Regions from separate parts of the Terrabacter sp. RAF57 genome, predicted to be linked through region 1. Evidence: riboswitches for the same ligand, from Rfam matches in the RefSeq annotation. Region 1 holds a riboswitch; each other region holds the start of a gene.

Region 1 (7,757 bases):
CTCGGCCGGCACCTCGGGCCGGTCGCGACCGACCACTTCGTCCTCGACTTCGCCGAGCGGAGGGCGACCGTCGAGGGCGAGGACGTCCGTCTCACGCCGACCGAGTGGCGGGTGCTCGAGGCGCTGTGCCGCGAGCCCGGTCACCTCGTCCAGCAGCAGGACCTGCTCAGAGCCGTCTGGGGCCCTTCGTACGGGCGCGAGTCGAACTACCTGCGCGTCTACGCCAACCAGCTGCGCCGCAAGCTCGAGCCCGACCCGGCGAACCCGCGCCACCTCGTCACCGAACCCGGTCTCGGCTACCGCTTCAACCCCTGAACCGCGGTGGGGTCGGGGCTCTCGGCCTCAGGGTGTCGGGCCCTCGGGGGTCAGTAGCGCTCTCTACCGCCGCGGTCGGTGAGGTTCCAGGCATCCTCGGACTCCTCGTCGCCCTCGTCGCCCTCGTCGACCGTGCGCGTCATGTCGCCGGGCGTCCACCGCGCCGTCGGGACCGCGGTCGTCTCGTCCTCGTGGGCACGCTGCTCACCGCGCTCGGCGACGAGCGAGGCCGTGCGCTGCGGCGCGACCTCATCGTCGGGCTCCTCGGCGTAGCCGGCCGACACGTCCGGGGGCTCCACGTCGACGGGCGGGGCGGCGTACGGCTCGGCGGGCTCGACGATGTCGGCGAAGTCGTCGTCGACGGGCTCGTTGGGGTGCGGCACGTCCTCGCCGCGCAGCAGCGCGAGCGTCTGCTCGAGGTCGTCCGGGCGCACGAGCACGTCGCGGGCCTTGGAGCCCTCGCTCGGGCCGACGACGCCGCGCGACTCGAGCAGGTCCATGAGCCGTCCGGCCTTGGCGAAGCCGACGCGCAGCTTGCGCTGGAGCATCGACGTCGAGCCGAACTGAGTCGTGACGACGAGCTCGGTGGCCTGGAGCAGCACGTCGAGGTCGTCGCCGATGTCGTCGTCGATCTGCTTCTTGGGCGCCGCGACGGTGACGTTCTCGACGTAGTTGGGCTTGAGCTGGGTCGTGACGAACTTGACGACCTCGTGGATCTCGGACTCGTTGACCCACGCGCCCTGGACACGCATCGGCTTGCTCGCGCCCATCGGCAGGAAGAGCGCGTCACCCTGGCCGATGAGCTTCTCGGCGCCGGGCTGGTCGAGCACGACGCGGGAGTCCGCGAGCGAGGACGTCGCGAACGCCATGCGCGAGGGGACGTTGGCCTTGATGAGGCCCGTGACGACGTCGACCGACGGACGCTGCGTCGCGAGGACGAGGTGGATGCCGGCGGCACGGGCGAGCTGGGTGATGCGCACGACCGACTCCTCGACGTCGCGCGGGGCGACCATCATGAGGTCGGCGAGCTCGTCGACAACGACGAGGAGGTAGGGGTAGGTCGTGATCTGGCGCTCCGAGCCGGGCAGCGGCTTGACCTTGCCGGCGCGGACCGCCTTGTTGAAGTCGTCGACGTGCTTGAAGCCGAACGCCGCGAGGTCGTCGTAGCGCTGGTCCATCTCCTTGACGACCCACGCGAGGGCCTCGGCGGCCTTCTTGGGGTTGGTGATGATCGGCGTGATGAGGTGCGGGATGCCTTCGTAGGCCGTCAGCTCGACGCGCTTCGGGTCGACGAGGATCATCCGGACCTCCTCGGGCGTCGAGCGCATGAGGATCGAGGTGATCATCGAGTTGACGAAGCTCGACTTGCCCGAGCCGGTGGCGCCCGCGACGAGCAGGTGCGGCATCTTCGCGAGGTTGGCGATGACGTAGGCGCCCTCGACGTCCTTGCCGACACCCATGACCATCGGGTGCTCGTTGGTGCGGGCCGTGTTGCTGCGCAGCACGTCGCCGAGGGACACGTTCTCGCGGTCGAGGTTCGGGATCTCGATGCCGATCGCGGACTTGCCCGGGATGGGGCTGAGGATGCGCACGTCAGCCGAGGCGACGGCATACGCGATGTTCTTGGAGAGGGCGGTGACGCGCTCGACCTTGGTGCCCGAGCCGAGCTCGACCTCGTAGCGCGTGACCGTCGGGCCGCGGGTGAACCCTGTGACGGCAGCGTCGATGTCGAACTGGTCGAAGACGTTGGTCAGCGACTCGACGACGCGGTCGTTGGTCTCGCTGCGCGTCTTGTGCGGCGGCCCCGGCGTCAGCATCGCGTGGTCGGGCAGCTGGTAGGTGATGTCGCCGCCGAGACTGAGCTGCTCGACGCGAGCCGGCAGGTCGGACATGGGCGGCGGGATGAGCTCGGCCTTGGGTCCGACCTTGCTCGTGTCGGGCGCCCCGAGCGTCTTGGGGTCGGTGGCGTCGATGACCTTCTCGACCCCCTTCTCGCCGCCGGGACGCGGGGCGAGCAGACCGGGAGGGGTCGGGCGCTTCTCGCCCGGTCGCAGCTGCGTGGTCGCCTCGTCCTCGAGGGCCTTCTGCGCGGCCTGGCGGAACGCCTCGTCGCCGTCGCGGTCGGCGAGGTCGACGGCCTTGCGGCGTGCGCGCTTCACCGCTGCGGCAGGGGCGTCGAGAGCCTCGTCGGGCTGCTCGTCGACGTGGTCGCGGTCGATGACCAGGGCGCGCAGCTGGCGCAGGCGGGTCGGGATCATGTTGACCGGCGTCGCCGTGATGACGAGCAGGCCGAAGAGACCGAGCAGGACGAGCAGGACGAGCGCCCCGTAGGTCGAGACGGCCGCCGCGAGCGGGCTCGAGGCGAGGAAGCCGAGGATGCCGCCGGCGGCACGCATGCCGTCGGCGCCGTCGGGCGGGTTGGGGATGCCGTCGGCAAGGTGCGACAGACCGCACGCGGCGAAGGTCAGGGCGATGGTGCCGACGACGACGCGGTTGGTCGCGGCGTCGTCCTGGGGGGCGCGCAGCATGCGCAGGCCGAGGGCGAGCAGCACGAGCGGGACGGCGTAGGCGACGCGGCCGAAGGTGCCGGCGAAGACGGCGTGCACCACCTGGCCGAAGGTGCCGGAGACGCCCCACCACTCACGGGCGGCGACGACGACGGCGAGCGCGATGAGCGCGAAGCCGATACCGTCGCGGCGGTGCTCCGGCTCGAGGTCGGCGGCGCTGTGGCCGACGCGGCGCACCGCTCCCCCGGCCATGTGCGAGACGCCCATCCACGTGTTGCGCATCGCGCCGAGCGGGAAGGGGAGGCCTCCGCCCCGCGCCTTGGACGCGGTCTTGGCGGCGGGCTTGCGGGCCGCTGGCTTGCGCTGCGCGGGCCGGCCGCCCCGGGCTGCGGGAGGGCGTGACGAGGCGCTGCCCGCGGACCCCTTGGCACGGGTGGCCGCGGCGGAGCTCGAGCGCTGGTTGGTGGACGGACGTGACGCCATGCTCGCACCGTACGTCAACGCACCGCTGAACTCACGCGTCACACGCGCAACAGGGCTGACCAGTCGGACGCGGCCGCCGTATGCCGTGGCCGCGCCCGCCGTCGTCCCGCGAGGGCCCCGGCGGGGTCGGCGTCTCAGATCGCGACACCCGGGGACCGGGCGGTGGACAGCCGGCGACCGACCCCTTTATCGTCGTGCGCAGGTCATGAGTGCCAGTGACAAGCCCCGGCTCGCTGGCCAGCAACCCTCCTCCGCGGTGGGGTGCTCCGGGTGACGACCAGGCCATCCTCGGTCTGAACGTGTGATCGAGGTCGGCAAGCGCGGACCTGCACCGGGTGGGTCCCATGACCCAGGAGCACTCCCATGTCGGTCCTTCCCTCGACGCACCCAGCGGCCTCCCTCTGTGGCGGCTCCCCCGCACCCGTCGTGCGCACCCGCGCCCTGCACGTCGTGCCCGAGGCGCGCACGCTGCCCACCGTCGTCGGCGCGGGACTGCGCGTGCCCACGCTCCACGGCGACACGGCATACGCCAACCTCGACCACGCGGCCTCGACGCCGGCGCTCGAGACGGTCCAGGCCGCGGTCGACCGCGCGCTCGAGACCTACTCGTCCGTGCACCGCGGCGCCGGGTTCGCCTCGCGGCTGACGAGCGCGTGGTACGAGCAGGCCCGCGCCGAGGTCGCCGCCTTCGTCGGCGCGCGTGAGGGCGACTCCGTCATCTTCACCCGGACGACGACCGACTCGTGGGCCCTGCTGAGCAAGGCGCTGCCGAGCCGCACGACGGTCTTCGTCTTCGGCACCGAGCACCACTCGACCCTGCTGCCCTGGGGCCGCTTCCGCACCGTGCGCCTCCCCGTCCCGCAGACCGTCGAGGACGCGCACGCCCTGCTCGAGGAGGCGCTGACCGACCACCCGTCGCGCCACCGCCTCGTCGTCGTCGCGGCCGCCTCGAACGTGACGGGAGAGGTCTGGCCGGTCGAGCGCTTCGCCACCCTGGCGCACGAGCACGGCGCCCGGATCGCCGTCGATGCGGCCCAGCTCTCGGCGCACCGCACCATCGACCTCGCCGCGTGGGACGCCGACTACGTCGCGTTCTCGGGGCACAAGACGTACGCCCCCTACGGCGCGGGCGTCCTCGCCGGGCGCTCCGACTGGCTCGACGCCGGCAACCCCTACCTGCTCGGTGGCGGCGCGACGCGCTCGGTGACCGAGGACGGCACCACGTGGGCGACCGGGCCGGCGCGCCACGAGGGCGGCAGCCCCAACGTCATCGGCGCCATCGCCCTCGCCGCGGCCTGCTCGACGATCCGCCGGCACCGCGAGGCCATCGAGGAGCACGAGACCCGCCTCCTCGAGCGGCTCCGCGCCGGACTCGACGACGTCGCGGGCGTCGAGGTCCTCTCGATCTTCGGTGACGACAGCGACCGGGTCGGCGTCGTCGCCTTCACCATCGACGGCTGGGACTCCTCGCTCGTCTCGCAGGTCCTCTCCGTCGAGCACGGCATCGGCGTGCGGGACGGCAAGTTCTGCGCCCACCTGCTCGTCGACGAGCTCCTCGAGGACCCGTGGGGCGAGCGTTCCGCCACCGCGGTCCGCGCCAGCATCGGCCTCGGCAGCACGCTCGAGGGCGTCGAGCGTCTCGTCGCGGCCGTCGCGGGGCTCGTCGAGCACGGCACCGACGCGGAGTGGACGCTCACCGAGACCGGATGGGCGCTCGAGGGCACCGACCCGCGCGACGTCGAGGTCGAGCGACCCTGGTGAGCGCGGGCGTACGCCGCTGAGCAGGTCCGTGCGCCGGTGCGCCGGCGCGGTCGGTGCGCTCGAACGCTCAGGGTCGGGTCAGCGCGCCGGCAGGGCGTAGCTCGCCCAGACCGCGGCGTGGTCGGCCCGGTTGAGAGCCACCTGCCCGGCCTCGACGACCGTGAGGCCGCGGCTCAGCAGGTGGTCGAGCTGGACGAAGGCCGGAAGCCGGTTGCCCGCGAAGGGCCAGGTGCGCACCCAGCCCTGCCCGTCGATGCGCTGCGCGTCGTCGAGGCCCGCGGCGAGGTCGCGGAAGCCGGGGTGGCCGAAGCCGGCGTTGAAGTCGCCGGCCATGACGAGGAGCTCGTCGCCGTCGAGACGCTGCTTCCACGACTGGAGCGCCCGCAGGCCCGCGCGCCACTCGACGGTGTCACCGCGCAAGGGCGCCGTGGGATGGGCGACCTTGAGACGCACCGTGCCGTTGGGCACGGTCACGTCGACCTCGGGCTGGACGCTCCGGGTGCCCTCGAGCGCTGGGTCGGTGCCGAGGCTGCGCACCGAGAGCGGGTAGCGCGACAGGACCATCGTCCCCGTGTAGGTGCTGGCCCGGGCGACGCCCTCCCGCTGGCTGAAGTAGTCGGCTGCCCCTTCGGCGTCGAGTCGCCGCAGGATCGCGGGTGTCGCCTCGGTGAGCACGAGGACGTCGACGGAGTGGAAGCGCACGGCATCCATGAGCTGGCCGGCGTTGGCCGCCCCGATCCAGACGTTGGCCGACATGACCGTGAGGTCTCGGTCGGCCTTCGGCGAGGAGGTGGCTCGGAAGGCCGGCGCGGCGACCGTCGCCGCCACGACGAGCGCGACGACGACGGGGACGAGCATCCACCACCGCCGCAGCACGAGCGTCGCCACGGCGAGCAGGCCCAGGCCGATGACGACGAAGGGCCCTGCCGTCTGGAGCACGACGACGACGTATGCCGTCGAGTCGTACCAGCGCAGCGCCCCGACGGCGACGAGCCCGAGCAGGACGACGCCGATGACGACGTCGACCCAGCGCCCGCGGGGACGACGTCCGGCAGGCTCCCACGTCGACGACTCGGCGGGCTCCCCCGGAGGACCGGAGGGACCGCCGTGGCCGTCGTCGCTGTCGAGGTGCCCCCGGGCGGCCTCCTGCACCGTCACGTCAGGCCTGCAGCACGACCGGGATGATCATCGGCCGGCGGCGGATCTTGCCACCGACCCACGAGCCGACCGCGCGCCGGATGACCTGCTGGAGCTGCTGGTCGTCGCGGACACCCTTGGCGACGGCCTCCTCGATGGCCCGCTCGACCTTCGGGATGACCTGCTGGAAGATCTCGTCGTCCTCGACGAACCCGCGGGCCGTGATCTCCGGGCCGCTCGCGATCTTGCCGGTGGCCGCGTCGAGCACGACGACGCAGGTGATGAAACCCTCGTCGCGCAGGATCCGCCGGTCCTTGAGCAGCGCCTCGTCGGCGCCGCCCACGCTGCTGCCGTCGACGTAGACGTAGCCGCACTCGACGACACCGGTCACCTCGGCGACCCCGTTGACGAGGTCGACGACGACGCCGTCCTCGGCGAGCACGACGTTGTCCTCGTGGACGCCGGAGGCGATGGCGAGCTGGGCGTTGGCATACATGTGCCGCCACTCGCCGTGCACGGGAAGGACGTTGCGCGGCTTGACGATGTTGTAGCAGTAGAGCAGCTCGCCCGCGCTGGCGTGGCCCGAGACGTGCACCTTGGCATTGCCCTTGTGCACGACGTTGGCGCCGAGGCGCATGAGGCCGTTGATGATGCGGTAGACGGCGTTCTCGTTGCCGGGGATGAGGCTGCTCGCGAGCAGCACCGTGTCGCCGGGGCCGACGTCGATGCGGTGCTCGCGGTTCGCCATCCGCGAGAGGGCCGCCATCGGCTCACCCTGGGAGCCGGTGCAGATGAGGACGAGCTCGTCGTCACGCAGGCTGTCGATCTTCTTGATGTCGATGAGGATGCCGTCGGGCACCCGGAGGTAGCCGAGCTCGGCGGCGATGCCCATGTTGCGCACCATCGAGCGCCCCACCATGGCGACCTTGCGGCCGGCCTTCTCCGCGGCGTCGAGCACCTGCTGCACGCGGTGCACGTGGCTGCTGAAGCAGGCGACGATGACGCGGCGCTGGGCGTGGCGGAAGACCTTGTCGATGGCCGGAGCGATCTCGAGCTCGGGCGTCGTGAAGCCGGGGACGTCGGCGTTCGTCGAGTCGGTGAGGAAGAGGTCGACGCCCTCCTCGCCGAGCCGAGCGAAGGCACGCAGGTCGGTGAGGCGGCCGTCGAGCGGCAGCTGGTCCATCTTGAAGTCGCCGGTGTGCAGCAGCGTGCCGGCCTCGGTGCGCACGAAGACGGCGAGCGCGTCGGGGATCGAGTGGTTGACCGCGACGAACTCGAGGTCGAAGACGCCGAGCTTCTCGCGCTGGCCCTCCTTGACGGCCATGGAGTACGGACGGATCCGGTGCTCCTTGAGCTTGGCCTCGACGAGCGCCAGGGTCAGGGTCGAGCCGATGATCGGGATGTCGCCCTTGAGCTTGAGCAGGTACGGCACGGCGCCGATGTGGTCCTCGTGGCCGTGCGTGAGGACGATGGCCTCGATGTCGTCGAGCCGGTCGGCGATGTAGGTGAAGTCCGGCAGGATGAGGTCGACTCCGGGGTGGTGGTCCTCGGGGA
Region 2 (7,757 bases), on a different contig from region 1:
GTCCGCGTCGACCGTGCGGTGAGCAGCTACCGGGTGACGTATGCCGACCTCGCGCCCTCACCGCCGGAGCTGCGCCAGTCGGGAGCCCCGGACTCGCCGGACATCACCGACGACGACCTCACCATCCCGGACCGCTCGCGTGACCTGATCCAGCAGTGGTCCGACCAGGTCACCCGCGGCGCGGACAACCCGCTCGACAAGGCGATCGCGATCCAGGACCACCTGCGCGACCCGAGCCGCTACACCTACTCCCTCGACCTCGGCGAGCAGCTCCGCGACAGCCAAGGGCGCCTGCTCGAACCGATCCAGAACTTCTACCAGACCCGACGCGGCTACTGCGTGCAGTTCGCGACGGCCATGATCATGCTCGCCCGGGCCCAGGGGATCCCGGCCCGCATGGCGATCGGCTTCCTCCCGGGCCAGCTCTCGGGCGAGCGCTACATCGTCCGCGCGAGCGACGCCCACGCGTGGCCCGAGCTCTACTTCCAGGGCTACGGCTGGCTGCGTTTCGAGCCGACCCCGGGTGCCCGTGCCGGCTCGCCGCCACCGTACGCCGTCCTCGGCGCAGGCTCCGGCCCGACGGGTGGTGGGCGCGAGGTCAGCGAGACGAACACCGCGAGCGGCACGGCCTCGGCCACCAGCTCGACCACCCCGGCAACGGCGGCCCCCGTGCAGAAGGAGGAGACGTTCCTCGACTCCGTCGGGCACGTCTTCACCGTGCGCAACGTCGTGCTCGCCCTCGCGCTGGTGCTCGGCCTGCTCGCGGCGTTCGCGATGCCGATCACGGCCTGGCTGCTCCGGCTGCGTCGCCGACGAGCCGCCGTGACCCAGCAGGACCTCATCGAGGCCGAGTGGGACGACCTCACCTCGCACTTCGGCGACCTGGGGCTCAGTGCGCCCGAGGGCGTCACCCTGCGCCAGCTGCGCGAACGCTACGTCACCGACGGGCACCTCGACGAGGAGAACGCCACCGCCATGCGACGGGTCACGGCGACCCTCGAGAAGTCCCGCTACGACCGGCCCGAGCGCACGACACCGCAGGAGGCCTTCCGGCTGCACCACGACATCCGGTCGATCCGGCGTCAGGTCGGCCGCACCCGGGCCTGGCAGACCCGGGCACGGTCCTTCTTCTGGCCCGAGGCTGGTGTGTCGTTCTGGCGCTCCCTCCCGGACCGCCTGCTCCCCCGGCGCCGCTGAGCCCAGACCCGGCACACGCAGACAACGAGACACCGCAGACGCGAAGGAGCCCACGACGACGTGTCGTGGGCTCCTTCGGTGTCCGGGCGGCCCGGCGCGGCGGTCCTCAGTCGAGGTAGTCGCGCAGCACCTGGCTGCGGCTCGGGTGACGCAGCTTGCTCATCGTCTTGGACTCGATCTGGCGGATGCGCTCGCGCGTGACGCCGTAGACCTTGCCGATCTCGTCGAGCGTCTTCGGCTGGCCGTCGGTCAGGCCGAAGCGCATCGAGACGACGCCGGCCTCCCGCTCGGACAGCGTGTCGAGCACCGAGTGCAGCTGCTCCTGCAGGAGCGTGAAGCTGACCGCATCGGCCGGGACGACGGCCTCGGAGTCCTCGATGAGGTCACCGAACTCGCTGTCGCCGTCCTCACCCAGGGGTGTGTGCAGGGAGATGGGCTCGCGGCCGTACTTCTGGACCTCGACGACCTTCTCGGGCGTCATGTCGAGCTCCTTGGCGAGCTCCTCCGGGGTGGGCTCGCGGCCCAGGTCCTGGAGCATCTGACGCTGCACGCGGGCGAGCTTGTTGATGACCTCGACCATGTGCACCGGGATGCGGATGGTGCGCGCCTGGTCGGCCATGGCGCGGGTGATCGCCTGGCGGATCCACCACGTCGCGTAGGTCGAGAACTTGTAGCCCTTGGTGTAGTCGAACTTCTCGACCGCACGGATGAGGCCGAGGTTGCCCTCCTGGATGAGGTCGAGGAAGAGCATGCCGCGGCCGGTGTAGCGCTTGGCGAGCGAGACGACGAGTCGCAGGTTGGCCTCGAGCAGGTGGTTCTTGGCCTTCTTCCCGTCCTGGGCGATCCACCACAGCTCACGCTTGAGCTTCATGTCGATCTTGTCGCCGGAGTTGAGCTTCTCCTCGGCGAACAGTCCGGCCTCGATGCGCTTCGCGAGCTCGACCTCCTGCTCGGCGTTGAGGAGGGCGACCTTGCCGATCTGCTTGAGGTAGTCCTTGACCGGGTCGGCCGTGGCGCCGGCGGTGACGACCTGCTGGGCCGGTGCGTCGTCCTCGTCGTCATCACGGATGACGAAGCCGGACTCCTCGGTCTCCTCGGTCTTGGCGGCGGCTGCGGGGGTGGCCTCGTCATCGGCGTCGTCGTCCACGTCGACGGGCTCGACGACGACCTCCTCCAGCTCACCGACCGGCGCATCCTCGGGCTCGGCGTCGTCACCGGCGACGACGGTGCCGTCGGCCGACGTCGTGGCCTTCTTCGCGGCGGTCTTGCGGGTGGCGGTCTTCTTGGCAGCGGGCTTCGCGGCCGCCTTGGCGACACCGGCGTTCGTGGCAGCCTTCTTGGCCGTGCGGGCCGCAGCCGCCTTGGGGGCGGTGGCCGCCTCGTCGTCGGTGGTTGCGGCGGCACGGGTCGGCGCCGCCTTGGCCGTCGTCTTCTTGGCGGCGGTCTTCGTCGTCGCGGTCGTCGTCCGCGTCGCGGACTTCGTCGCCGCGGCGGTGGTGCTGCGTGCGGTGGCCACAGTGCCTCCCTTGGTCCCTGTACGGGTCTTCTTCGTCGTGCTGGAGTGCGGCGCGTCGACGACGATCTCGATGTCGTGGGCCTCGAGGGTCGTGAGGACCGGCTTCATCTGCTTGAGGTCGAGTCCTGCATCGACCTGGGCGCGCGCGATCTCCGTCCCGGTGATGGTGCCGCTGCTGCTGCCCTTGACCAGGAGCTGCATGATCGCCTCGTGCTGGAACACCTTCGGCAGGGTTTTGGGAGCTCCAGCGGTTGTTGCCTTAGGCACGGATGCAGTCGCCTTTCGTCGCAGGTCTCGTCGGATGGTCGACCCGAATCCGGGCATGCACCATCACAACGAACGAGAATGGGGGTTGGTGCCGGAAGAGCTTGGCCTGTCGGAGTCGATCCCTGTTTCGAGCTCTCGGTGCGCCTCGTGCGATCCGGTACTCGGACATTATAAAACGGCGTACGCCCTCCGAGCGAACGCGCGTCCAACCCGCGTGCCGCGAACGGGCGTCCGGCCCGCACGAACCGGGCCGGACGACGTGCCGGAGAGGGGCTCAGTCGCCCTTGACCGCGAGCACCGGGCAGCTCGCGTCGAGCAGGATGCGCTGCGCGTTGGACCCGAGGATCAGCTTGCCGACCGGGCTGCGGCGACGCAGGCCGATGACGATGAAGTCGGCCTTCTCCTCCTCGGCGACGGAGATGAGGTCCTCGGCGGGGTCGTTGCCCCGGACGAGCTGGCGCACCTCGTGCTCCAGGCCCTTCTCCTCGAGGAGCGTCTGCACCCGGGCGAGCTCGCTCTCGAACTGGCTGGCCTCGTTCGCGTCGAAGTCCTTGCCGCCCCGGTGGGAGCTGATGACGACGAGCTTCGCTCCACGCAGGACGCACTCCTCGGCGGCTCGCTTGAGCGCCGCGCGACCTTCCTTGGTGGCGACATAACCAACGACGATGGCCACTTTCCCGGACCTCCTTGGGACGGAAACAACCAGTGCTCGCACCGTACCCGATTACGAGGCGTCCGGCGCGTCCCGGGCGAAGTCTCACCGCGGCGTCGGCGACGCGGACGACGAGCGTGCCACAGCGCCGGCTGTCGGCGAACCGGCCCGGCGCGCAGAAGGGTTCAGTCGCGCGGCCGTTCGAGCGCGTCTCGGACGATGCGACCCACCTGGTCCTCCTCGATGAGGAAGCCGTCGTGCCCGAACTCCGAGGTGATGTGTGCGCGACGGGACCCCGGCAGGGCGGCGTGCAGCTCGTCGGAGAGCCGGGGCGGGTAGAGGCGGTCGGTGTCGACCGAGACGATGGTGCACTCGGCGCGGACGCGCTCGAGGGCGGCCTCGAGCCCCCCGCGGTCGCGCCCGACGTCGTGCGAGTTCATCGCCTCGGTCAGCACGACGTAGGAGTTGGCGTCGAAGCGCCGGGCCAGCTTGCCCGCGTGGTGGTCGAGGTAGGACTCGACGGCGAAGCGACCGCGGTCGCCGGCGCGCAACGGGTCCTCGCCGAGCTGGGGCTCGCGCCCGAAGCGGGTGCCGAGCTCGGTCTCGGTGCGGTACGTGATGTGGGCGATGCGGCGGGCCAGGCCCAGGCCGGTGTCGGGACGCGTGTGGCCCTCGTAGTAGTCGCCGCCCGCGAAGTCGGGGTCGTTGCGGATCGCCAACAGCTGCGGCTGGCACCAGGCGATCTGGTCGGCGGTCGCGTACGCCGTCGACGCGAGCACGATGCAGCGGTCGACGTCGTCGGGGTGCGTCGCGGCCCACTCCACCGCACGCATCCCGCCCATCGAGCCGCCGACGACGGCCGCCAGGCGGCGGATGCCGAGCCCGTCGAGGAGGCGTCGCTCGACGGCGACCTGGTCGCGGACCGTGACGTAGGGGAAACGGCTGCCCCAGGGACGACCGTCGGGCGCAGGGCTCGCGGGGCCGGTGCTGCCCTGGCACCCGCCGAGGACGTTGGACGCGATGACGAACCACCGCTCGGGGTCAACGGGTCCGTCGGGCCCGATGAGGGCGTTCCACCAGCCGGGCGAGGCGTGTCCGTCGCCGGCCTCACCGATGACGTGGCTGTCGCCGGTCAGTGCGTGCTCGACGAGGATGACGTTGTCGCCGGCCTCGTTGAGCCGGCCCCACGTCTCGTAGGCGATGCGAACGTCGGGCAGCACTCCCCCGCGCTCGAGCTCGATGTCACCGACGTGGGCGAACTGCCGCCGGCCGACCGGGTCGCCGTCACGCCAGGCGCCGTCGGGCCGGCGGGGCTCCGGTGCCGTCGGGTCGACGTGGCTCGTCGCCGCACGGTCCCTCGTCGCCGAGTCGCCGGTCTGGCCGGTGCCAGCGGTCCCGGGCCGCGCGCGGCGGCGGGTGCTCTGCGTCCGGTGGGTGACGGTCATCGGGGTACTCCTCGGTCCTCGCGCTTGCACGCACCCGGGGACGGGGCGGCCAGGTCTTCACCCGGGGCACCCCACCGCGAAGGAGGGTTGCCGACCAGCGAGCCGGGGCTTGTCGCTGGTACTCATGACCTGCTCCAACCATACGCGAGGCCTCACGGAGAGGCCGCGCGCCGTTCCACGACATGGACGGACGGCGCCGCCGCCGGAGACGCTCAGGCGCACTCCCGGGGCCGGAGTCCGACGTCGAGGGCGTGTCGCAACAGCCGCCCCAGCCCGTCATCGGGCTCCAGCTCGAGCGCACGGTCGACCGCGACCCCGGCCCGCGCACCGTCGCCGCACCACCACGCCATCGAGGCGAAGAGCGACAGGACGGGAACCGCATGATCCGCCGGCGTCAGTCGGCAGACCTGCTCGAGGCGGGACAGGACGAGTCGTGGCGTCGCAGCCTCGTCCCACTCCTCCCAGCCGCTCGGGTCGTTGCCGTCTCCGAGCCACGACTCGGGAGGCGCGTCGGGCGCTGCGGCGAGGCCGGCCCGAAGGTCGCGCGAGCGCGGTGCGTCCCGGTCAACCGACGCCTCGAGCGCCGCCAGGGTCCCCACGGCGTCCAGCTCGTCCAGCACCCGTCGTGCCTCGAAGACGTCGCGCGGCAGCTCGCCATCGTCCTCGTAGTCGTCCTCGTGGTCGTCCTCGTGGTCGTCTTCGTGGTCGTCTTCGTCGGTGTCCTCGTCGTCGGTGTCGTCGTCGTGCCGGTCCGACGACGGCGGCCCCGCAGCCAGCAGCTGCAACAGCGCTCGGAGCGCATCGGAGTCGCCCTCCTCGAGGCGCTCCTGCACGGCCGTCCCCGACCCCTCCGAAGTGTCGGGGTCGCCCGGGTCCGCGCGCGATCCCGGGGAGCGACCGGGCTCGGCGCCGTCGGGTGTCGGGACGGCGGCCGTCTCGTGATCGCCCGCGGCCGGGGCGAGCCGGAGGTCAGGACCGAGCAGCACCCCGAGGAGGGCTGCGAGGTCGTCGGACAGGAAGTCGGCCGAGGCCATCCCGGGGCAGAGCCAGGCCAGCAGGGCGTCATGGAAGCGCGGGTCACGCAGCGGACCGACGAGGGACGGGAGCCAGTGCTCGACGCCGTACCCCTCGATCTCGCCGTGCAGCACCCCTCCCCAGGCCACGAGGGAGTCGTGGACGAGGAACTGGCGGGCCGTCGGGTCGCCGCCGTCGAGGACCCKGAGCGCCGCGCCGGGTCGGCGCCCCCGTCCCGCCGGTCGACGGCGCCGACCCCGGTCGGGCTTCCGGTCCGTCCGGCTCGCCCGGGCCGGCGTCCTGCTGAGGGAGCCACCGGCTGCGACATAGCGGCGCTGCCAGTCGTCGATCGCGGCGGCAGCGAGGTCGTGCCGGGGCTCCGTGGGGGCGAGCGGCTCGACGAGCCTCGCCAGCCCCTCTCGGTCCGCCAGGACGGAGTGCCCGAGCGCCACGTAGCTCGCCACGGCCGGCACGTCCGCCTGCTCCGGGAGGAGCCAGCCCTCCGAGGGGCAGCAGTCGCACCCGACCGAGCGCCAGCGCCCCTCGAGGACCGCGAGTCGCTCCCGGACGACGACCCTGTGGTCCTCGACGCCCGTGGCGAGCGCCTCGAGCAGGGCCAGCGATTCGTCGCGCACCTGCTCGAAACCCACGAGGGCCACCGACGACGGGGAACCCTGGAGCAGGGTCGGCACCGTCTGGGCGGCGGCCTCGGCGGCCAGGGTCTCGTCGACGAGATCGAGCCGCGCGACGAGCCCGAGCCGCTTGCCGTGGAAGCACACCACGACGACGCTGCGCTCCGGCTGGAAGCCCAGGTGGAAGGGGATGATGGTCAGCAGCTCGGCCGGCCCGGACAGTGAGATCTTCGGCATGTCCCGAGCCTCGCGGCACGCACCGTTGACCGGCAGACCCCGATCGGCTCCTGTGGACCGAGGGCCTTTCGTGTCAGGGGGTGTGGATCGCGGACCCAGCGGCAGGGTTCACGTCACGCAGCACGCCGCAGCAGTACGCCGTGTCGCCGAGTGGGCTGGGCTCAGCGCTCGAGGCGCTTGCGCACCGACTCGAGGACGTAGTCGGTCGCAGCCTGGCGTGTCCCTTCCGGAAGTCGCGCCCGGTCGTCCCGACCCCGCCCGGGGTCACCGCTGGCGGACCTGCCCCTGACACGCGTGACGCGGCTGACGATGCGGCGGGGTGCAGCAGCCCCGGTGCTGTCACGGTCGCGGCGCAGTCCGTCCTCGGCACCTCCGGCCCACGCCTCGGTCGCCGGATCGCCCGGCACCGCGATCGGCTCACCCTGCACCGTCGTGCGCGACGCCTCGGTCGCCCGCTCGCCACCCGGCTCCCAGCTCGCAGAGCCACGCCGGGGCCGCGGCCGGTGCAGACCCTGACCGACCTCCCACGCGATGAAGCGCTCGGTCTCCTCGAAGAAGGCCTTGACCGCCCAGGAGATGACGACGGCGTCGTCGGCCGCGCCGATGACCGGTAGGACCGCCTCGGGCAGCAGGTCCACGGGCGAGGCGACGTAGGCGACCGCCCCTGCGACGAGCCCGAGCCGCTTGAGGGTCGTGCCGGCATACGTCCCGTCCACGGTGGCGCGTACGAGGCGCGGCACGGCCTGCAGCCGCTCCGGCAGGCTGGGCGCGCCGGGTCGCGTCGAGGCGCGCACGAC
Region 3 (7,757 bases), on a different contig from region 1:
GCATTGGCGCCGATCCGCTCGACGAGGCCGAGCGCCCGCGGTCCGGCGCCCACGACGACGATCCGTCGGTCGGTCACGCCGCGCCCCAGTCCCGGTAGGAGCGCAGACCCGCGGCCGCCCCGGTCGCTCCGGTTGCTCCGTCGGGCGCGGTCGGCGCGGCGCCGTTGACGATCGCGGGGCCCGGTCCGCCTGCGGCTGAGGCAGATCGGACGGTGCCGGCCGGCAGTTCCTTGTCGAAGGCGTGCGGGCCGATCGACTCCGGGTCGGCGTGCAGGTCGAAGGCCGGCAGGTAGCCGGCTGCGAGGTAGAGGGCACGGGCCTCCGGCTGGCGCGGACCCGTGGTGAGGTGGATCCTCCGGTAGCCCAGGCCCGCGGCGGCCTTCTCGAGCTCGAGCAGGACGCGGCGGGCGAGCCCCTGCCGCCTGAACTGGGCGTTGGTCCAGACCCGCTTCACCTCGGCCGTGGTGTCGTCGTAGCGGCGGATCGCACCGCCGGCGATCGTCTGCCCGCCCCGAAGGATGACGACGAACGCCCCGTGGGGTCCCTCGAAGTCGCTGACCGGGACCTCCGTCAGCTGCGTGTGCGGCGTCGACAGGCCGTAGCGCGTGCCGTACTCGACGACGAGGTCCTCGAGCAGCGGGGCCGCGACGTCGTCGTGCGGGGACACCCGCAGCACGACGTCGTCGTCGAGGGCGGGCACCTCGTCGCGGCGGTGCCGTGCGACGTGTGACAGGAACGACTCCGTCACCTGGTGCAGGGCTCGGGAGGCGGCCTCCGAGAGCAGCACGCCCCCGTCGGCCGGAAAGACCTGCACGTCGGAGGCGAGCACGAACCAGCCCTGGGTGACGTGCTCGGCGCCGAGCGAGACGAGGACCGGCCGAAGCGCGTAGTCGACCGCGAGCACGTGGGCCGCGCTGCCGCCGGTGGCCACGGGGAGCACCGACTTGCCGCGCAACGCGTACTGCGGGAGCACGTCGAGCAACGTCTTGAGCAACCCGGTGTAGGCCGCCTTGTAGACGGGGGTCGTGACGACGACCGCATCGGCCGCCTCGATCTGCGCCACGACGGCGGCGATCTGCGGATCGGCCACGTCGGCGCGCAGCAGCGCCTCGGCGGGCAGGTCACGGATGACGACACGCTGGACGTCGTGGCCGCGGACCGTGAGACGGCGTTCGATGTGGCCGAGGACGGCATCCGTGCGGGACGCCGCGGACGGGCTCGAGGCGAGGGTGACGATGGTGGCCATGTCAGTCCCTCACTGGTCCGAGGTCTCGGTCGGCTTGGGCAGCCCCGCCGGGTTGACCTCGGAGGCCGGCACCGCCTCGGCGGTGAGGCCCCAGCGGGCGAGGACCTTGCCGTAGCTGCCGTCCGCGATGGCAGCGTTGATGGCGTCCGAGATGGGCTTGACCAGGCCGTTGTCCTTCTTCGTCACGACCCCGACCTTCCCGGGGATCGGGAAGCTCGACGACACGGAGCCGACGATCTGCGTCTTGCCGGCCGTGACGACGTGGTAGGTCGCGGTGGGGTTCGGGCCGAGGTAGAGGTCGATGCGTCCGGAGTCGAGGGCGAGATAGTACTCCGTCGTGCCCTGGTAGTAGACGAGCTCGGCGGGGGGCCGTCCGGCCTTCTCGTTCTCCTCGTTCCAGCGCAGCAGGATCGCCTCCTGCAGGGTGCCCGACCCGACGGCCACCTTCCTGCCCGAGACGTCGGCCGGCCCCCGCACCCGCAGCGTCGAGCCCTTCTTGGCCTCGAACGCGTGCAGCCCGAGACGGTACGTCGCGAAGTCGTACTTCTCCTTGCGCTCCTCCGAGACGCCGACGTTGGAGATCGCGACCTGGTACTTGCCCGAGTCGATGCCGATGAACAGGTTCTCCCAGCTCGTCGTCTGCACGTCGGGCTTGAGGCCGAGGACGTCCGCGACGAGGTGGGCCACGTCGACCTCCACCCCGATCGGGGTCTTGTTGTCGTCGGCCGTGAACGCCAGAGGAGGTATGCCGCCGCCCGCGCCGCCGCTGCCGATGACCAGGGTGCCCCTGGCCCTGACGTCGGCCGGCAGGGTCGCCGCGATCTCCTTGTGCAGGGTGCCCACCGGGCGCTTAGCGTCGGCCGACGTGTCGAAGGAGACCGGGAGGACCTTCGAGTCGCCGAGAGCCTTGGGATCCACCTGCGTCGTCCCGGTGCTGACCGGGTCGGCGCAGGCTCCGAGCACACCGACCGTCGACAGGACGGCGGCCGCGACGACGAGCGCACGGCGACGAGCAGGCGCGTGGGTCTTGCTGTGGTGCATGGTGATTCGTCTCCTGGATGGTTGCGGGCTCAGTCGGTCTTGGGCAGGCCGGGCGGGTTGATCTCGGACTTCTCGAGGCCCTCGGTGCTGAGGTTCCAGCGCTTGAGGACCCTCGCGTAGCTGCCGTCGGCGATCGCCGAGTTGATGGCGGCGGCGTAGGGCGCGGCGAGACCCGAGCCCTTCTTCGTGAGCACGGCGATGAGTCCCTGGAGGGAGTCACCGGCACCCGAGAAATGGCCGATGGCCTCGGTCTGGCCGGCCGTGGCGACGTGGTAGGCGACGCTCGGGTTCGGGCCGAAGTACGCGTCGATCCGGTGCGACGACAGGGCCAGGTAGTAGTCCGTCTGCGACTGGAAGTACTTCACCTCGGCAGGCGCGAGGCCCGCCTTGACGTTGGCCTCGTTCCAGTCGAGCAGGATCTTCTCCTGGTTGGTGCCGGACCCGACGGCGATGGTCTTGCCGGCGATGTCCCTGCCGCTCGTCACCTTCCACGTTCCGCCCTTCGGCGCCTCGAAGGCGAGGTCGTCCTTGCGGTACGTCGCGAAGTCGTACTTCTCCTTGCGCTCCTCCGTGACCGTGACGTTGGTCAGGGCGACGTCGTACCGCCCCGAGTCGATCCCGAGGAAGACGTTCTCCCAGCTCGTCGCCGGCGTCTCGACCTCGAGGCCGAGCTTGTCGGCGAAGAGGTGCGCGAGGTCGACCTCGACGCCGATGACGGTCTTGTCGTCGTCGGCGGTGAAGACGAGCGGCGGCGTGCCGCCACCCGCTCCGGCGTTGGCGGCCGTGATCGTGCCCCGCTCTCGGATGCCCGCGGGCAGCAGGGCCGCGGCCTTCTCGTCCGTGGTGGCGGTGATGCGCTTCTGGTCCGGCGAGGTGTTGACGGCCGGGCCCGCCGGCGCGGTCGAGCCGGCCGCCGCGCCCGACCTGGCCTCGGCGGCTCCGGAGCAGGCGGTGAGCGCGACGGCGGCGGCGGCGGCGAGGACCGTGACGGCATACGTCGTCGGGCGGTGGACGGGGTGGGGACGTGCGGGCATGAGGACTCCTCTCGGCACCCGAGGGGTGCGAGTCATGGGTGGCCGGGACGGCCTGAGGGGCGTGGGGTGGTGGGGTGGTGGGGTCAGAGGACGCGGTCGAGGAAGGCTCGCGTGCGTTCGTGGGCAGGGTGGTCGATGACCTGCTCGGGCGGTCCCTGCTCGACGACCCTGCCGCCGTCGAGGAAGACGACGGTGTCGGCGACCTCGCGGGCGAAGCCGACCTCGTGCGTGACGACGACGAGGGTGGTCCCGTCGCGGGCGAGCTCCTTGATGACGGCGAGGACCTCGCCGACGAGCTCGGGGTCGAGAGCCGACGTCGGCTCGTCGAAGAGGATGACGTCGGGCTGCAGCGCGAGGGCTCGGGCGATGGCGACCCGCTGCTGCTGACCACCGGAGAGCTGGCGCGGGTAGGCAGCCGCCTTGTCCGCCAGCCCGACTCGCTCCAGCAGCGTCCTGGCCTCGACCTCGACCTCGGAGCGCTTGCGGCGCTGCGCCGACACCGGCGCCTCGACGACGTTCTCGAGGACGGTGAGGTGCGGGAAGAGGTTGAACTGCTGGAAGACGAAGCCGATGCGGCTGCGCTGGCGCAGGATGTCGCGCTCGGGCAGCTCGTGGAGACGGTTACCCACCTGCCGGTAGCCGATGAGCGTCCCGTTGACCCGCACCTGACCCCGGTCGATCTTCTCCAGGTGGTTGATGGTGCGCAGCAGCGTGGACTTGCCCGACCCCGACGGTCCCAGGACGACCGTGACGGTGCCCTCCGCCAGCTCGAGGTCGACGTCGTCGAGCACCCGGTGGGCCCCGAACGACTTCGTCACACCGCGGAGGTCGACGGCGGCGGTCATCGGGCGACCTCCTCGGGACGACGCGCTGCCTGGGTCGCGATGCCGGCCCACCGGGCCCGGAGCCGCTGGAGCGGTGTGGGGGGCAGCGACCGGGCACTGCCACGGGCGAAGTGCCGCTCGACGTAGTACTGCCCGATCGACAGGAGCGTCGTGAGGATGATGTACCAGACCGTCGCCACGAGGAGCAGCGGCACGACGCGGGAGTTGCGGCCGTAGATCACCTGCACCTGGTAGAAGAGCTCCGGGATCGCGAGCACGGAGACGATCGAGGTGCCCTTGAAGAGGCTGATCACCTCGTTGGCGGCGTTGGGCAGGATCGAGCGCATCGCCTGCGGCAGGACGATCCTCGCGAACTGGCGGCGCCGCGGGATGCCGAGCGCCGAGGCCGCCTCGCGTTGCCCCTCGTCGACGGAGAGGATGCCGCCGCGGATGATCTCGGCCGCGTAGGCCGCCTGGTGCAGGGCGAGCCCGAGCACCGCGGCGCCCAGGGCCCCGAAGAGGTCGTTGGTCTCGACGCTGCCGAAGGACGGCCCGAACGGCAGCCCGACGCTGATCGTCTGGTAGAGGTAGGCGATGTTGAACCAGAAGAGCAGCTGGACGATGAGCGGGATCGACCGGAACGCCCAGATGTAGGCCCACGCGACGGTCCGCAGGAACGCGTTGGACGACAGTCGCATGGCCGCGAGGACGAGCCCCAGGGCGAAGCCGGCCACGGTCCCGAGGACGGTGAGCTGGATCGTCGTGCCGAGAGCCCGAATGACGGTTTCGGTGGCGAAGTAGCGACCGAAGGTCGCCCAGTCCCAGCCGGGGTTGGTGACGAGGCCGTTGACGAACATCGCCACGAGCAGTCCGACGCCGGCGACGCCGACCCATGTCCACGGGTTGCGCCGCGGGACGACGGTGAGGACCGGCCCGCCTCCGGACGGCGGGACCGAGTGGGTTGCCGGCGCCGGGGCGGCCGAGAGGGCGGACGTCGACGCTCCCGCCGTGGGCTCGGCCGGCGAAGGCGGCGAGGACGACGATGACGACGTGGTGGTCGGCGGCGCTGAGCGCCGGACCGTGGAGAGGGATGGCACGTGAGGCTCCTGGAGGGATGGCTCGGGCACCCGTCACCGGACGGGTGGCAGGGCGCGGCGGCGGCCGCGGGGGTGCGTGCTGGCGTCCGAGCCCCACGGGGTCACCGCTGGGCCGGGCGCCGACCGGCCGGCCGAGGTCTCGGCGGCCAGGACGTCGTCAGGGACGACAGAGCGCGCTGGACACGCGGAGCAGGTCGACGTGGCGGCGGAGCACGAGGTGGGTGCTCGTCGTGCGCGCCATGTCGGCTCCTCGGTCCTGGACCCGACCACTTCGAGTCCGCGCTTGCCGTCGCCTGCTGGCGACGGCCTGGTCCTCACCCGGAGCACCCCGCCGCGGTGGAGGGTTGCTGTCCAGCGAGCCGGGGCTTGACGCTGGAACTCTTGACCTGTCGACGACACTACGAAGGCGCTGGGCAGCCCGTCAATCGTCGAAATGCGTGCTTTCTCCTCAGTGCGACAGGCTCTTCCACCACGCGCAGCAACGCCGGTTTGTCTGTGCCGCAAGGCAATCCGCGGGCAACGACGCTCCTACGCAACTCGGAATTCCTAGTGATTCAGTCGGAAATGAGTCCTGAGCCTTCTTGCATCCTGAGACGCAGGACGCGAAAGAGCCCCGGACCACAGGGGTCCGGGGCTCTTTCAGAGCGTGTCGCTCCGAGCAGTGACTGGCGTCAGTTGCCCGTCAGCTTCTCGCGAAGCGCAGCGAGCGCCTCGTCCGAAGCCAGCGTGCCCTCGACCGGGGCCGGGGCGTTGCGCGGGGCGCGCTCGCCGCGGTCGGCGTCGCCGGCCTCGGCGACGTCACCGGTCGCGGACGAGTACGACGTCGCGGAGCCGGCGTTGGCCGCAGCCTCGGCGTCGGCCTTCGTCGCGGCGTCGACCTGGGCCTTGTGGGACTCCCAGCGAGCGTGGGCGTCGGCGTACTGACGCTCCCACTTCTCGCGCTGGGCGTCGAAGCCCTCGAGCCACTCGTTCGTCTCCGGGTCGAAGCCCTCGGGGTACTTGTAGTTGCCCTGCTCGTCGTACTCGGCGGCCATGCCGTAGAGGGTCGGGTCGAACTCCGACGCCGCGACGGCCTGGTCGTTGGCCTGCTTGAGCGACAGCGAGATGCGGCGACGCTCGAGGTCGATGTCGATGACCTTGACGAAGATCTCGTCGCCGACGTTGACGACCTGCTCCGGCAGCTCCACGTGGCGCTCGGCCAGCTCGGAGATGTGGACGAGGCCCTCGATGCCGTCCTCGACGCGCACGAACGCACCGAAGGGGACGAGCTTGGTGACCTTGCCGGGGACGACCTGGCCGATGGCGTGCGTGCGAGCGAAGTGCTGCCACGGGTCCTCCTGCGTCGCCTTCAGCGACAGGGAGACACGCTCACGGTCCATGTCGACGTCGAGCACCTCGACGGTGACCTCGGTGCCGACCTCGACGACCTCGGACGGGTGGTCGATGTGCTTCCACGACAGCTCCGAGACGTGGACGAGACCGTCGACGCCGCCGAGGTCCACGAACGCACCGAAGTTGACGATGGAGGACACGACGCCCGAACGGACCTGGCCCTTCTGGAGCTCCTTGAGGAACGTCGTGCGCACCTCGGACTGCGTCTGCTCGAGCCAGGCACGGCGCGACAGGACCACGTTGTTGCGGTTCTTGTCGAGCTCGATGATCTTGGCCTCGATCTCCTTGCCGACGTACGGCTGGAGGTCGCGGACACGACGCATCTCGACGAGCGAGGCGGGCAGGAAGCCGCGGAGGCCGATGTCGAGGATGAGACCACCCTTGACGACCTCGATGACGGTGCCGGTGACGACGCCGTCCTCCTCCTTGACCTTCTCGATCGTGCCCCAGGCGCGCTCGTACTGCGCACGCTTCTTGGACAGGATCAGACGGCCTTCCTTGTCCTCCTTCTGGAGGACGAGGGCCTCGACCTCGTCACCGACCTTGACGATCTCGCCCGGGTCGACGTCGTGCTTGATGGACAGCTCGCGCGAGGGGATGACGCCCTCGGTCTTGTAGCCGATGTCGAGCAGGACCTCGTCCCGGTCGACCTTGACGATGCGACCCTCGACGATGTCGCCGTCGTTGAAGTCCTTGATGGTGGCGTCGATCGCCGCAAGGATGTCTTCCTGAGAGCCGATGTCGTTGATGGCGATCTCAGGCGCGGTCTTCTCGACCGTGTTGGCAGTCATGTAGTAGGAACTCCGATTGTGGACAGTTAGATTGGGGACCTCGGGGCGGTGGGCCTGACGGCCTGCGCCTCGATGCCTTGTGGACAGGTGCAACATTGATCGTGCGCACACGGATGTGCTCGGCAATCCTATCCGCGCTGTCACCAGCCGGTCAAAAGAGAGCACGTATGCCGTGAGCACACCCACCGAGGCCACCCGTCGTCCCGCTCCCCCGGACGAGACGGCCGCCGCGAACCGCACGTGGTGGGACGGCGAGGCGGCGTCGTACTACGTCGAGCACGGGTCGTTCCTCGGCGACACGGACTTCGTCTGGGGGCCGGAGCGGTTGCGCG
Region 4 (7,757 bases), on a different contig from region 1:
GCACGACCCACAGCTCACGCGGCAGGTTGGCCGACCGCACGAGCCGTGCCTCCGACAGCAGCGCCCGCGACGTCTCCGTCATGTTCTGGGCGAACCACTGCCACAGGAACAGGCCGGTCACGAGGTGCAGGAAGTAGGGCTGGTGGCCGCCTCGACGTGCCTGGAAGATCACGGTGAAGACGACCAGGTAGATGAGGGCCATCAGCAGCGGGTCGAGCACCGTCCACACCCAGCCGAGCACGCTACCGGCGTACCGGACGCGCAGGTCGCGCTCCACGAGGGTGCGCACCACCTGACGGTTGGCCATGAGGCCACGGAACTGGGACACGCCGATCATGCGCGCAGACCACCTTCTCCTTCGTGCTGTCTCGAGGCCTCTGCATCCAGGGCCGGGCTGGGCGGTCCCCCACCCGATCCTCGCCGAAGTCTAGGGGTGCTCGCCATGTGCCGCGTCCACGGCCGCTACGGGTCCGTGCCGGGGCACTCTCGGGTCGGTCTAGGTCTGGCGCACCATCCGGGTGAGCCGTGCCTCGATGAGATCGGTCGAGGCGCGCACGAACCGCTGCGTCGCTGCGCCGGGGCTCGTGTCGCCGAAGTAGTGCCGCACGACCCCGGCCCGGGAGTCATCGGACGCCGACATCGCGTCGTCGAGGATGCCGATGATCTCGCGGGCGCGGTCGACCTCGACCATCGGCACGCTCGTGTTGAGCCGGGTCGGCTCGACGTCGGCGCGCGGGTTCGCGGGACGCGTCAGCACGAGCGGCTTGCCGGTGGCGAGCCAGTCGAGGGCCACGGCCGAGATGTCGGTGATGCACGCGTCGAGCCGGGCCAGGTGCCAGCCGAACGCCGTCTCCGTGTCGACGAGGTGTCCGGCCGCGGGGTCGGCGTGGTTGGCCTCCGCGACGAGGCGGGCCAGGTGCGTCGACGCCGTGCCGTATGCCGGGTCGAACGTCCCCGAGCGCGGGTGCGGTCGGTAGACGATCCGGAACCGGCGGTCGGCGAGCAGGCTGGTCAGCAGCGCCGCGCCGTGGGTCGCGATGGAGCCGTAGGCCATGCTCTGGCGGTCGCCCTCCCAGGTGGGGGCGTAGAGGATCATGGTGCGCCCGTCGTCGGGCAGCTGCGGCGCCTCGTAGGTGACGTCCGCCTGCGGCCGACCGATCTCGACCGCTCGCGTGGCGACGTCGAACTCGACGAGTGCACCGCTGAGGCGCTCGGCGGCGGCCGGTCCCGCGATGAAGACCCGGTCGTAGGCCTTGAGCTGGTTGGAGGCCATGTAGGACTTGTCGCTCTCGCCGTGGCTCACGAACACGTGGGCCGGCTCGGCGAAGCGCAACATCTGGAAGTTGCGGACGTTCTGGTTGACGTAGAGGACGAGACCGATCTCGTGGGCCGCCATGAACGCCTCGATGTCGGTGACACGAGGTCCGTGCAGGACCGGGAGCGGGCACTCGTCGAGGAGCAGGCTCGTCGTCTCGGGCATGCGCGAGATGACGACGACGGGCTGCGTCCTGGCCAGCTCCTGGAGGGGGGCGTACCACTGCCGGATCTGGTAGAGGTTGACCGGTTCGTCGGAGAAGTAGACGGCGCAGCGGAACGGGGCGTCGGTGCCGCGCTCGAGGCCCGAGCGCTCCATCCGCGCGGAGAGCTTGCGCTTGGCCATCTGGCGGCGGACGGCCTGCTGGCCCAGCTGAACCAGCAGCTTCGCGTTGTCGAGCACGATCGACGTCCCTTTCCGATGAGGTGTCGTGTGAGGAGAGGTCGGGCGGGGTCGCCCGCGGATCAGCGCTTGAGGCTGCTCGGGCTCGTCAGGAACCCTATGCCCCACGACCAGTGCATCGTCGCGAGGACGACGGGCGTCGCGGCCCGGGTCGCCGCCGACTCGCCCCTGCTGATGGCGAGTCCGCCGGCCGTCACGCCCGCGGCGTACGCCGCCGGGACGATCCAGGCGGGCGGCCACACGAAACCGGCGATCGTGGCCACCGTCGTGACGCCGACCATCGTCGGCGGTGCGAGGTAGCGCGGGTTGATGGTCCCCTCGTGGTGCCTCGCGACGACCCGGCGCCACCGTCCGTAGTGGAAGTACTGCTTGGCGAGGGCCTGGACGGATGCGCGGGGGCGGTAGGTGACCTTGAGGTCGGGCGTGAACCACACCTTGCCGCCCGTCTCGCGGATGCGGTGGTTCATCTCCCAGTCCTGCGCGCGGGCGAAGTGCGGGTCGTAGCCGCCCACTCGCTCGAGCGCCGCGCGACGGAAGACACCGAGGTAGACGGTGTCGGCATCGCCGGGCTCGCCGCCGGTGTGGAAGCGGGCGCTCCCGACGCCGAGCGGACTGCGCATCGCGGCGGCCACCGCGCGCTCGAAGGCCGACGTGCCCTGGGCGTCCATGATCCCGCCCACGTTGTCGGCGCCGACCCGCAGCAGCTCGGCAACCGCGACGCTGATGTAGTCGTCGGGGATCTCCGCGTGACCGTCGACGCGGACGATGACCGCGCCGGTGCTGGCGCCGATGGCGGCGTTGAGCCCGTCGGGCGTGCGCCCACTCGGGTTGGCCACGACGTGCACGCGGGCATCCGCGGCCGCGAGGTCGGCGGCGACCTCGTCGGTGCGGTCCGTCGAGGGCCCGAGCGCGAGGACGATCTCGAGCGGTCCGGAGTAGTCCTGCGCGAGGATCATCGCGACGGCGTCGCGAAGGTGCCTCGCCTCGTTGAGGATCGGCATGATGACGCTGACCGAGGGCTGGGGGTCAGGAGTCAGGTCCACAGGCGTCCTTCTCGTCGTCGGGTGTCATGGCGCGATGGCCCGGCCTCCCCGCGCGAGCGGCGCCCAGCCTACTTGAGGACGTGACGGGCCATGACCAGGCGCTGGACCTGGTTGGTGCCCTCGTAGATCTGGGTGATCTTCGCGTCACGCATCATCCGCTCGAGCGGGAAGTCGCTCGTGTAGCCCGCCCCGCCGAGCAGCTGCACGGCGTCGGTCGTGATCTTCATCGCGACGTCCGAGGCGTAGCACTTGGCGGCCGCACCGAAGAAGGTGAGGTCCTTGTCGCCGCGCTCGGACTTGGCGGCCGCGACGTAGACCATCTGGCGGGCGGCCTCGAGCTCCATCGCCATGTCGGCAAGCATGAACTGGATGCCCTGGAAGTCGGCGATGCGCGTGCCGAACTGCTTGCGGTCCTTGATGTAGGCCACCGCCTGGTCGAGGGCGCCCTGGGCGATGCCGACGGCCTGGGCGCCGATGGTGACGCGCGTGTGGTCGAGCGTGCGCAGGGCGATCTTGAGGCCGTCGCCGACCTCACCGACGACGCGGTCGCCGGGGATCCGGACGTTGTCGAAGATCAGCTCGCGCGTGGGGCTGCCCTTGATGCCGAGCTTGCGCTCCTTCGCGCCGAAGGTGAAGCCCGGGTCGGACTTCTCGACGACGAAGGCCGTGACGTTGCCGCCGCGAGGTCCGTCGGGGTCGGTGACGGCAAGCACCGTGTAGTACTCCGACACACCGGCGTTCGTGATCCACGACTTCTGGCCGCTCAGCACCCAGCCGTCGCCGTCCTGGCGGGCCCGGCACTTCATCGACGCGGTGTCGGAGCCGGCCTCGCGCTCGGACAGACCGTAGGAGAAGGTCGTCTCGCCCTTGGCGAGGGGCGGCAGGTAACGGGCCTTGACGTCGTCGTTGGCGGCGAGGATGAGCGGGAGCGAGCCCAGCTTGTTGACGGCCGGGATGAGGGACGCGGAGGCGTCGACCCGGGCGACCTCCTCGATGACGATGCACGTCGCGAGGGCGTCGGCACCGACGCCGTCGTACTCCTCGGGCACGTGCGGAGCGAAGAAGTCGGAGGCGACGAGGGCGTCGTGCGCCTCCTGGGGATAGCGCGCCTCCTCGTCGACGACGGCGGCGTACGGGGCGATCTTGTCCTCGGCGACCGCGCGGACGGCCTCCCTCAGGGCCTCGTGGTCCTCGCTGGTCCGGAACAGGTCGAAGTCGGCATTCGTGCTCACGAATCGTCATCCTACTCGCGAGTTCGGTTTAGTAGGACGTCCTAGTGATTCACGCCACGGCGCCGTCGACAGCATCAGAACGGTGGTGGGTCGCCGTCCGTCCCGAGCATGCTCGGCCGGCTCTTCGGATCCGGTGGGTCCGGTGGATCCGGTGGATCCAGCGGGGCGATGCCGGCGCGCCAGTTCTTGGGGTGGGTGGTGTAGGTGCGGCCGGTGAGGGTGGTCCAGGTGAGGCCGTCGTGGGGGGTCGGGGTGGAGGTCCAGATGCCGTCGGTCTTGAGGTTGTGGTGGAGGCGGTGTTTGGCGTGGAGGTTGCCGACGCTGGTGGGTCCGGTGGGCCAGGGGGTCTCGTGGTCGAGGTCGCAGCGGGTGGCCGGGACGTGGCAGTCGGGTCCGCGGCAGACTCCGTCGACGGCCTGGACGTGCTCGACCATGGCGCGCGTCGGGCGGTAGCTGTGGGTCGGGCTGGACAGGGCGTGGCCGGTGGGCAGGTCGACGGGCAGGGTGGCCCAGACGGATCCGGGGCGGGTGATGATCTCGCGGGCGTGGGTGGCGGTGACCCAGCCGTGGCCGGGGAGCTCGCAGGCGGTGTCGGCCTCGCCGGTGGCGACCTCGAACGGGACGACGATCCACGCCAGCGCCGCCGCCTCACCCGAGATGGTCCCGGGCATGGCTCCGGATGCCGTGCTGGACGCGGTTCCGGACGCGGTTCCGGACGCCTCCCGGGGCGCCACGTCGACGGCGGGTCCGGGCGCGGCAGGGAGTGCTGCCCCGGGGTGGCCCGGTCGGTGCAGCAGGGCGTCGGTGGCGAGGTCGGCGCGGAGCTGGTCGAGGCTGCGGGCATCGCCCGCGCCGCGCAGCCCCCGGGCGGTGGTGTCGAGGCGGTCCATGACGGCAGCGACGCTCGCGGCGTCGGTGGTCACGGTGAGCCAGCCCATCCCGTCGTCGGTGAGCCGGCCGAACACCCCGCGCCGGGCCCTGGCGTGCGCGTGCCGTTCCTGGGCGCCGCGGGCATCGACCGACGCGACCGCGCGTCGCAGGCGGGCGGTGAAGGTCCGTTGCGGGACGGGCTGCCCGTCCCGGGACGGGGCGAGCACCGCCTGCGCGACCGACGTGACGTCCGCGTCCGGGAGCTGGGCGGTGTCGGAGACGACCTGCAGCGCCCGGTGCAGCGACAACCGACCGGCGCGCAGCGCACCGAGGACGACCCGGTGCCGGCGGGGTGCGGTGGCCAGCGCCAGCCGGCGGGCGACCTCCCCGGCGCCGACCCCGGTCGCGAGGGCGATCTCCTCGGTGACGACCCGCTCGGGCGAGACCCGCGCGGACACCCGGGCGGCGGCCCCGGCCGGGAGGGCGTCGACCTGTTGGGCCTCGATGCCGGCCAGCGCGCCGTACGCGGCGAGCAGGTCGGCCTCGAGGCGCGCCTTGGCGACCTCGAGCGCCTCGATCTCGGCCAGCACCCGCTCCCCGGCCCGCGCCAACCCCTCCAACGCCACCGCTGCAGCCGCACGCTCACCGGCCACCACCCGGGCAGCATCACCGGCGCGCCCCGTCCCGCAGGCCACCGCAGCACCGGGAACGCAGGTGAGTGCGGCATCCGCGCGCCAGCGCTCCAGCACCGGTCCCAGCGACCGGGACAGCCGGCCACGATCGCCCGTCCACGCGACCCGCAGAGTCGTCCAGCGCCCACCCGCCGGCACACCGGAGGACTCCACCGGTGACGGCGTGTACGGCACGGTGAGCCTCCTCTCGGTGATCCTTCGATGCATCAAGCAGAACAGGTGTTCGAGCGACTTTCAAGAGTTAGGGCACCCCCTGTGGACAACGAACTCGTCTGCCCTGCAAGCCATCCCGTCCGGTTCGACCCCGCCCTGGGCCGGTCGGGAGCGTGCGTCGGAAAGTGCCCGTCCACGATGAGGACACGCCCTCCCACCTGGCGGACACGCATACGTACACTCGCCGGTAGGTCATGAGCGCCAGCGACAAGCCCCGGCTCGCTGGCCGGCAACCCTCCAACCGCGGTGGGGTGCCCCGGGTGAAGACCTGGCCCGTCGACGCCACCCGGCGCTCGGGCAAGCGCGGAGAGCCTCTCTCCCGCACCGACCCGTCGGTGCACGGGGGCCCGGTGACACGGGACCCGGTCAGCGACACGACCCAGGAAGAGCAGGACGACCGATGACCGAGCCCAACTGGTCCTTCGAGACCAAGCAGATCCACGCCGGCCAGGCCCCCGACAGTGCCACGGGAGCCCGCGCGCTGCCGATCTACCAGACGACGAGCTACGTCTTCAACGACACCGACCACGCCGCGAACCTCTTCGGGCTCAAGGAGTTCGGCAACATCTACACCCGTCTGATGAACCCGACGACCGACGTCGTCGAGCAGCGGATCGCGGCACTCGAGGGGGGCGTCGGCGCCCTCCTCGTGGCCTCGGGCCAGGCCGCCGAGACGCTCGCCGTGCTCAACATCGCCGAGGCCGGAGACCACGTCGTCGTCTCCCCCAGCCTCTACGGCGGCACCTTCAACCTCTTCAAGCACACGCTGCCGAAGTTCGGCATCGAGGTCGGCTTCGTCGAGGACCCGACGTCGATCGACTCGTGGCGGGCGGCGATCCGGCCCAACACGAAGCTCCTCTTCGGCGAGACCATCGCCAACCCCAAGAGCGAGATCCTCGACATCGAGGCCGTCGCGGCCCTCGCGCACGAGCACGGCGTCCCGCTCGTCGTCGACAACACCGTCGCGACGCCCTACCTCATCCGCCCGATCGAATGGGGCGCCGACATCGTCGTGCACTCGGCGACGAAGTACCTCGGCGGCCACGGGACCTCGATCGCGGGTGTCATCGTCGACTCGGGCAACTTCGACTTCGGCGCGGACCCCGAGAAGTTCCCCAACTACAACACGCCCGAGGAGAGCTACCACGGGCTCGTGTTCGCCCGTGACCTCGGCGTGGGCAGCCCCCTCGGCGCCAACCTCGCGTTCATCCTCAAGGCGCGGGTGCAGCTGCTGCGAGACCTCGGTCCAGCCGCCTCGCCCTTCAACGCGTTCCTCATCGCCCAGGGCATCGAGACGCTGTCGCTGCGCATCGAGCGTCACCTCGAGAACGCGCACCGGGTCGCCGCCTACCTCCAGGGCCACGACCAGGTTGAGAAGGTCGTGTGGGCGTCCTTGCCCGACAGCCCGTTCCACGCCCTCGCCGAGAAGTACACGCCGCGCGGCGCGGGGGCCGTGCTCTCGTTCGAGATCGAGGGCGGGCTCGAGGCCGGCAAGAAGTTCGTCGAGGCGCTGACTCTCCACAGCCACGTCGCCAACATCGGCGACGTGCGCTCGCTCGTCATCCACCCCGCCTCCACGACGCACTCGCAGGGTCCCGACGAGGACCGCCTCGCCGCCGGCGTGACGCCCGGGCTCGTGCGCCTCTCGGTGGGCATCGAGCACATCGACGACATCGTCGCGGACCTCGAGCAGGGCTTCACGGCCGCCAAGGCCTGACATCGCCCGACACCGGGCTGAAGCGGATCGGCGTGGCTGGCACGATGGCAGCCATGCCGATCCGCTACCCCGCCCCGCTGCGCCCCGGCGACCGGATCGGCGTGACCTCGCCGAGCTCCGGCGTCTCCGACGCCCTCTGGGGGCGGTTCGCGTATGCCGTCCAGTGCCTCCGTGACCGCGGCTTCGAGGTCGTCGTGGGCGAGCTCAACCACGCGCCCACCCACGTGAGCGGGCCGCGCAGGGCGCGCGCCGACGAGCTCATGTCGATGCTGC

The links. Region 1 has a riboswitch for S-adenosylmethionine ahead of AB4Y83_RS15760 (aminotransferase class V-fold PLP-dependent enzyme). Riboswitches for the same ligand answer to the same signal wherever they lie in the genome.
Region 2: linked by a shared signal. The riboswitch ahead of metX (homoserine O-acetyltransferase MetX) and the one ahead of AB4Y83_RS15760 (aminotransferase class V-fold PLP-dependent enzyme) in region 1 are both predicted to bind S-adenosylmethionine.
Region 3: linked by a shared signal. The riboswitch ahead of AB4Y83_RS06630 (putative leader peptide) and the one ahead of AB4Y83_RS15760 (aminotransferase class V-fold PLP-dependent enzyme) in region 1 are both predicted to bind S-adenosylmethionine.
Region 4: linked by a shared signal. The riboswitch ahead of AB4Y83_RS08665 (bifunctional o-acetylhomoserine/o-acetylserine sulfhydrylase) and the one ahead of AB4Y83_RS15760 (aminotransferase class V-fold PLP-dependent enzyme) in region 1 are both predicted to bind S-adenosylmethionine.

Annotation. Positions count from the first base shown of each region.
Region 1 is NZ_JBFRDT010000013.1:147,215-154,971, forward strand. It holds gene AB4Y83_RS15750 (response regulator transcription factor) at 1-315, shown strand, start outside; gene AB4Y83_RS15755 (DNA translocase FtsK 4TM domain-containing protein) at 366-3,305, opposite strand; SAM riboswitch class IV at 3,507-3,632, shown strand; gene AB4Y83_RS15760 (aminotransferase class V-fold PLP-dependent enzyme) at 3,669-5,066, shown strand; gene AB4Y83_RS15765 (endonuclease/exonuclease/phosphatase family protein) at 5,145-6,224, opposite strand; gene AB4Y83_RS15770 (ribonuclease J) at 6,226-7,757, opposite strand, start outside.
Region 2 is NZ_JBFRDT010000004.1:6,646-14,402, forward strand. It holds gene AB4Y83_RS07235 (transglutaminase family protein) at 1-1,197, shown strand, start outside; gene AB4Y83_RS07240 (RNA polymerase sigma factor) at 1,304-2,935, opposite strand; gene AB4Y83_RS07245 (universal stress protein) at 3,255-3,653, opposite strand; gene metX (homoserine O-acetyltransferase MetX) at 3,818-5,077, opposite strand; SAM riboswitch class IV at 5,093-5,207, opposite strand; gene AB4Y83_RS07255 (DUF4192 family protein) at 5,290-6,960, opposite strand; gene AB4Y83_RS07260 (YkvA family protein) at 7,122-7,757, opposite strand, start outside.
Region 3 is NZ_JBFRDT010000003.1:343,422-351,178, forward strand. It holds gene AB4Y83_RS06600 (FAD/NAD(P)-binding protein) at 1-77, opposite strand, end outside; gene ssuE (NADPH-dependent FMN reductase) at 74-1,246, opposite strand; gene AB4Y83_RS06610 (ABC transporter substrate-binding protein) at 1,256-2,287, opposite strand; gene AB4Y83_RS06615 (ABC transporter substrate-binding protein) at 2,317-3,321, opposite strand; gene AB4Y83_RS06620 (amino acid ABC transporter ATP-binding protein) at 3,405-4,166, opposite strand; gene AB4Y83_RS06625 (amino acid ABC transporter permease) at 4,163-5,242, opposite strand; gene AB4Y83_RS06630 (putative leader peptide) at 5,400-5,483, opposite strand; SAM riboswitch class IV at 5,517-5,629, opposite strand; gene rpsA (30S ribosomal protein S1) at 5,914-7,425, opposite strand; gene AB4Y83_RS06640 (class I SAM-dependent methyltransferase) at 7,598-7,757, shown strand, end outside.
Region 4 is NZ_JBFRDT010000004.1:314,819-322,575, forward strand. It holds gene AB4Y83_RS08640 (ABC transporter permease) at 1-337, opposite strand, end outside; gene AB4Y83_RS08645 (CDP-glycerol glycerophosphotransferase family protein) at 497-1,717, opposite strand; gene AB4Y83_RS08650 (glycosyltransferase family 2 protein) at 1,780-2,760, opposite strand; gene AB4Y83_RS08655 (acyl-CoA dehydrogenase family protein) at 2,829-3,992, opposite strand; gene AB4Y83_RS08660 (HNH endonuclease signature motif containing protein) at 4,067-5,728, opposite strand; SAM riboswitch class IV at 5,958-6,077, shown strand; gene AB4Y83_RS08665 (bifunctional o-acetylhomoserine/o-acetylserine sulfhydrylase) at 6,168-7,484, shown strand; gene AB4Y83_RS08670 (LD-carboxypeptidase) at 7,538-7,757, shown strand, end outside.